Regions from separate parts of the Pseudoalteromonas sp. APC 3694 genome, predicted to be linked through region 1. Evidence: predicted binding sites of a transcription regulator. Region 1 holds the regulator's gene; the other holds the start of a gene.

The links. Region 1 encodes LexA, which represses DNA repair genes until DNA is damaged. Its sites were predicted from a motif close to TACTGTATNNNNATACAGTA; they were not measured.
Region 2: a site for LexA is predicted at 1,731-1,750, ahead of uvrD (DNA helicase II). Genes of this name have one in related genera too.

What each region holds. Positions count from the first base shown of each region.
Region 1 covers NZ_JASDDE010000031.1:34,330-37,761, forward strand. Annotated here, with positions in the region: gene coxB (cytochrome c oxidase subunit II) at 1-966, opposite strand, end outside; gene lexA (transcriptional repressor LexA) at 1,460-2,077, opposite strand; gene QMA00_RS11785 (hypothetical protein) at 2,357-3,235, opposite strand; gene QMA00_RS11790 (AAA family ATPase) at 3,236-3,432, opposite strand, start outside.
Region 2 covers NZ_JASDDE010000025.1:4,223-7,654, forward strand. Annotated here, with positions in the region: gene uvrD (DNA helicase II) at 1-1,666, opposite strand, end outside; gene QMA00_RS10235 (hypothetical protein) at 1,982-2,206, shown strand; gene QMA00_RS10240 (YacL family protein) at 2,321-2,689, shown strand; gene QMA00_RS10245 (dUTP diphosphatase) at 2,742-3,368, shown strand; gene yrfG (GMP/IMP nucleotidase) at 3,370-3,432, opposite strand, start outside.

The sequences.
Region 1 (3,432 bases):
ATCTATATGCCCTTTGATATCACCTATGACTATTGGGCTGCCTTTAAGAGCCGGAAAAACACCCGGCAAGCCTAATCCTGTTGGCTGATGGCACGCCGCGCAGCTCGCCATATAAACCTGCTCACCAAGCGCCATCAGCTCTTCTTTTGGTACAACTTGGTCTAATAACGCAGCGTCTGCTTCAGCTGCTTTTTGCTTGGCTTGTTTAGCCTCTGCTAACCACGTTTTGAAGTCTTCTTCTGTTTTAGCTTCTACTACAACAGGCATAAAACCATGATCTTTACCGCAAAGCTCTGCACACTGCCCACGGTAAGTACCAACCTCATTAATATTGGTCCATGTTTCGTTAATAAACCCAGGGTTTGCATCTTTTTTAACGGCAAAGTCAGGCATCCACCATGAGTGAATAACATCATCTGAAGTCATTAAAAAACGTACTTTTTGATTAATTGGTAGTACCAGCGGTTTATCGACCTCGAGTAAATAATTCGGGTTTTTATCAGCAAGATTAGTTATTTCATTTTGAGGGGTAGCTAGCATGGAATAAAACTCAACGTCCTCTCCCATATATTCGTAATGCCACTTCCACTGTGAGCCTGTAATTTTAATGGTGAGATCAGCTTTGCTGGCATCCTCCATGGCAATTAAAGTTTTAGTCGCAGGAATGGCCATAACAATTAAGATGACAAAAGGGATCGCAGTCCACAGTATTTCTACTTTGGTGCTTTCATGGAATTGGGCAGGGACAGCCCCTTTAGATTTGCGATGATGAATGAGTGCCCAAAACATAATGGCAAACACGATCACCCCAATCACACAACATATTAAAAAAATAGTCATGTGCAGTTGGTATACATTATTACTTATATCGGTTACGCCTTTACGCATATTATATTGGCTATTAGCAAGCACATTCTGCGAAAAAACAAACAATATAAGCCACAAGGAAGAACTCAGCTTACCCATGTGACGGCTCCTTTGATGCTATTGCTGACGCAAAGCGAAGAGGCATACGGCTTAAACGCCTATTCGTTATTTTTATTTTTTATAAGGGTGCTGGATTTAGTAAATGTGTGTTCTCAAAACGACTAAGCTGTGAGTTATTTTTATTCCAGCTCTTTAATAACTAGTTAAAAAATAAACAATAAGCAAGGTGAGTATGAAAAATAGACAAGGTGAATTTTTTAAAATGCGCAGCTAAAAAAATAGCAACTAGTCAGGCAATTAATCTAAGAGTCAGGTTTAGTAAGGGGTGTATTGAAATTACAGGATAGAAATATAAAAAATTGTTAACTTAAAAAAGCAGAGTAAATTTGTTTATTTATAAAGTATTTAGTGATTTTATTTATGATAGGGGGAGCACTTAACAACATATAGTCATACATTTGATAAGTTAGACATTGTGCTGCTAACAAACCCAGCGCCTAATCACCATTAAGCGCTAAATTATGCTTTAATACTACATCCAGTCAGCGTTACGAATAACACCTACCGCTAAGCCTTCAATATTGAACGACTCATTTTCTAAATCAACCTCAATAGCTGAAAACTCATCATTTTCAGCATGTAAGAGTACTTTTCTGCCCGCTTTTTCTAAACGCTTCACGGTTACATCGTCGTCAACACGGGCAACAATAACTTGTCCATTTTCGGCAACTTGGGTTTTATGCACAGCAAGTAAATCACCATCCATAATACCAATGTCTTTCATACTCATACCGTTAACACGCAATAAAAAATCGGCCGCAGGTTTAAACATTAAAGGGTCAATTTTACAGTGGCTTTCTACATGCTGTTGCGCCAATATTGGCTCACCGGCAGCCACCCTGCCAATTAAAGGTAAGCCTAACTGCTCTGGCTCCTCTTCTTCAACAAGCTGAATTCCGCGACTCGCGCCTGGCTTCATTTTAATAACACCTTTTTTGGCCAATGCTTTTAAGTGTTCTTCTGCAGCATTTGCACTTTTAAAACCCAGTGTTTGTGCAATTTCGGCACGTGTAGGAGGCATACCAGTGTCTTTAATAAACACTTTAATGAGTTCGAGTATTTGCGCTTGGCGTTTCGTTAATGGTCGCATACAACTGGTTTTCCATACAGTACAATTAACTGTGAGTATATACAGTTATTTAAAAATCGCAAATATAAATTAATGCCTTATATGCCGTTGTAGGTTTCAGATTCAGTGAATTTTTTTCCAAATGGGTGAATCTCTTGGTTGACGCCAGCTTCACACAGTTATTAATCATTCTTTTTGCTAAGTTACAATTCTCAAATGCAGTAAGGCGCGCACAACTTAAACTAAGCATTAAATCAAACAAGGCTAAAAATTGGGTTCTTTATTTCCTGTTATTAGATCTCAATCACTGAGATCTAACCTATTTAAAATATTAGCCAACCAAGGCTCTACTTTTTTAGGCTTAACAAAAGCTACTGCGGCGGCTGAAAATGGGGATTTTCTATCACAAGCATCAACCAGTCTATTTTCAGCGTTGTTTACATGGACCTGCATAGCTTGTTTACTCGCCTGCGGTAATCCATGAATGCTTTCTAGTAGCTTTAAGTCTTGCTGAACAGATGTGATTACTTCTAGTCGTTTACCTTTCACCGTTTTGTGATTTAGGTTATAGCATTTGGCGCTCGTCCGTACTCTTTCGTATTTTGTTTTATCAGTTGCTTGGTCGAATCTTGAGTGTGCCATACCGGGAGATTTTTCAAATGAGAATAATTGAACATCGGCAAGTACGCATGGATCGATAAGAACAGGAACTTCAGCATTATGGTTTGTTAGCGAACATTGACTCCATACTCTGGTGCTTTCATCTTGAAGTGGGAAGTAATCATGTTTTCCACCATTATCTCTTGGTTGATTGGCGTATTGACATGAATATCGATAATTTTTTGGCTCGAATGCTAACCACCAATAGCCAGAATGTTTTTGTGATTGTCCACCTACCACTCTCATGGCATAAGTCTTTTTGGCTTTCTTCACAGCACCCTTGGGGCGAAAGTGATCAACATTGAAATCAGTGTTAATCCTTGGTACTTCTGAATACCAACATTTATCACCAAATTGATTAATAAAGTTGTCCTTAAATGGTGACCATTTACTACCAAGCCGCGTAAATTCTGCTGACTTGTCCTGTGCATTCCTAACTTCAGTTAACCATTGTCTAGCATCCACATCCCAGTTAACAGGTTTGCATGCATCAATTAAATTAATGTCTATATGTCGCAATTAAGCCAGTCCTTTTGTCTTTAATATATTTTCAATAATATTCAAACGATACTGCGTATCATCTATACCTTTCGAGTCTAAATCGTCCATTGCTCTTTTTCTAGCGATAAGGAACTGCCTATAATCTTCATCTGGGTGGGTATAGCCGTATCCTAACCGCTCTAACGAACCATTTAGTTTTCTTAATTCTTTGGTTT
Region 2 (3,432 bases), on a different contig from region 1:
TCATCATTTGTACGGCGTCTTCATGCTCATCGGCTTGGCCTTCGCCAGACTCAAGTGAGGTGTAAGCTAAAAAGCCTTGTAGTGGCGAGCTAAACTCTTCCTCTTCAGGGAGTTCATACTGATCGCAGGCACTAATTAATTCTTCTAAGTTTTCTACTCGAGCGCGGCCTTTTTCGCCTTTTTCAGCTTGATACATGGCCATAAGGCCAGAGGTTTGGATAGTGTATTTGGCTTGCTCTTGCAGCGTTAAGTCACTAATTTTATCTTCAATATGTTCAATTAACTCAACAAACTTGGCAACAGCTCCAGAAGCGCGACCCGATAAATGCTGTTGTTCTACAATGGCTTTAGCAGCATACCAAAGCGGCAAAGATTCAGCGCGAGCGCAGTCACGAATATGGCTTAATGTTTTGTCACCAATGCCTCGGGCTGGGGTATTAATTACACGCTCAAATGCGGCATCATCTTGGCGGTTACCCACTAAGCGTAAGTATGAGAGGGCATCTTTAATTTCTTGACGTTCGAAGAATCGCATACCACCATAAATTCGGTATTTTAAACCTTCTTGTAGCATCGCTTCTTCAAGTACCCGCGATTGCGCATTACTACGATACAAAATAGCCGCATCCTGTAGCGCATTTCCGGCATTTAACCAGCTGCGTAATTTGCTACTCACAAAGCGCGCTTCATCTAGCTCGTTAAAGGCAGCATAAATAGAAATTGGTTCGCCGTCGTTACCGTCAGTCCACAAGCTTTTACCCATACGCTCGGAGTTATTCTGTATAAGCGCATTAGACGCTTTAAGAATAGTGGCAGTCGAGCGATAGTTTTGCTCAAGGCGAATTGTTTCAGCATCAAAGTCTGTTAAAAAGCGTTTAATGTTTTCTATTTTAGCGCCACGCCAACCGTAAATACTTTGGTCATCATCGCCTACAATCATAATACTACTAGTGTCGCCAGCAAGTAGTTTTAACCATGCATACTGAATAGTATTGGTATCTTGAAACTCGTCTACTAGCATGTGCGCAAAGCGCTGCTGATAATGACGCAGCAAGGTTGGGTTATTTTTAAGTACCTCATAGCTACGTAGTAATATTTCAGCAAAATCAACTAGGCCCGCTCTATCACAAGCTTCTTGATAGGCTGCGTAAACGCGCAGCATCATTTGCTCGTTAATATCGTATGCCTGAATATCTTTAGGGCGTAAAGCTTCATCTTTTTTAGCGCTTATGTACCAACCAAACTGTTTGGCTGGCCATTTTTTATCATCAATATTCATAGATTTTAACAAACGCTTGATCATACGAAGCTGATCGTCAGAGTCTAAAATTTGAAAGGCTTCAGGTAAATTTGCTTCACGGTGATGTGCCCGTAAAATTCGGTGCGATAAACCATGGAAAGTACCAATCCACATGCCACCAACAGGGGCTTTTAGAGTTTCTTCAACTCTTGAGCGCATCTCTTTAGCGGCTTTATTGGTAAAGGTTACCGCAAAAATACTGTAGGCAGAGGCTTGCTCTACTTGCATTAACCAGGCAATACGATGAACCAATACTCGAGTTTTACCTGAACCTGCTCCTGCTAATACCAGCATGTTTTGTAATGGCGCTGCAACGGCATCGCGTTGTTTATCATTTAAGCCATCGAGTAATTCTGAAACGTCCATCGTTACGCCTTTTTAATCAATAATGAGAGCAGTATAACAGGTGTTTTTGTTAGGCTAAATAAAATACTGTTTTTATAAACAGCTATTTATAAAATAGGTATTTAAGTTGTTGAATAGTGAACAGTATAAACTGAGCAAGTAACTAAAATAGCTATTTAAAATAGCTAATTTGACTTATTTTTGGCAAAAAATACTAAAGCGATAAATTCGTAATAATTTAACTGTATGATTTGTAAGCCTTAATAAATTGGCATAAAGTGTGTAAGTATAAATAATAAGTACAAATACAAAATTAATTAAACTACAGAGGTTAGTATGTCTCAACAAGGTTCTGGCGGAAATGTAATAGCCGCTCTATGTAATATTTTTTTCCCGGGTTTAGGGCAGTTGGTACAGGGTCGTATTTTATCGGCGCTGGTGTTTGCCATTTTGGTTTTTGGCGGTTACGCGTTATGGTTCTTAGTTGTTCCAGCTATTGTTGGAGCCGTATTCCATTTATGGGCAATTATTGATGCTGCCCGCTATCGCTCAGGCGGTTAGCTATATTGATGATATTGAAATAGCGCCTTGCGGCGCTATTTTTGTATCTGGCTTGCGTTATTCATAACTGACTAGGTTATAATCTGTTGTAATTAGCAGTACTGGAATAAAGTTATGGAATACCAATTTATTCGCGACCCTATTAGTGGGTTAAGAATTAAAATAAGCAGCGAGCATGCGATTATAGGCCGTTGGTTAAATGAAGAAATAGGCAAAGACAAAGTGGCTATGGTGCTGGCGCTTATTAGCTCGGTGAGTTCAAGCTTTGAACCGTTAACACTTAAAGGCCAAGAAATTGACCTGATCCTTTCTAAAGATGAAGCGTTATTTGAAGCGCATGCGCTGCATCAAGATAACGAAGATATATTAGCCTACCAAGATGACGAATTAATGCTTGAAGAGAATGATTTAAGCAGTGGTTGTGGTTTTGAAGACTTTGTTGACCTGATCAACTCATGGCATGAGTTTTCGGCTGGTCGTTAAGTTATATTATCTGTATTATTACCCTAATTATAAATCCAACAGTGGAACCAATATGTCTGCGAATTTAAACAAGCTAGTTGTTATGCTAGAAATGCAAAATGCCATGAATACTAAAGTACATGAGCAATGGTTTAGCCAAGGCTTCGAATGGTACAGAGCTATTTGGGTTGAATGTGCAGAAATGTTAGACCATTACGGTTGGAAATGGTGGAAAAAACAAACACCAGATACTGAACAGGTGATTTTAGAGCTGGTTGATATTTTTCACTTTGGCTTATCGTTGCGTATTGACGGTGAGACCAGCTATGAGCAAATCGCTACGCAGCTACAAACTCAAATGAGCGCCCCACAGCAAGGCGATGATTTTAAACAAACGCTTGAATTATTAGCGGCCAGTGCGGTTGCCAATAAAACTTTTAACGCGGCTGCTTTTGCCGGTTGTATGGCACAAATCGGTATGGATATTGATGATTTATATCGTGGCTATGTGGGTAAAAATACGCTGAACTTTTTCCGTCAGGATCATGGTTACAAAGAGGGTAGCTACATTAAAGTGTGGCATGGCAAAGAAGATAACGAACACTTAGTTGAAGTAGTTAAAAGCCTTGATACTGAGCATGTAGATTTTGCAAAACAGGTATATCAAGGCTTAGTAGCGCGTTACCCTCAGGGCGAATAAGCTAAATAAGCTTACGGTAATCGGTGACGCTTAAGTAATCGGTTATTTCGTTATGTGGTTGCTG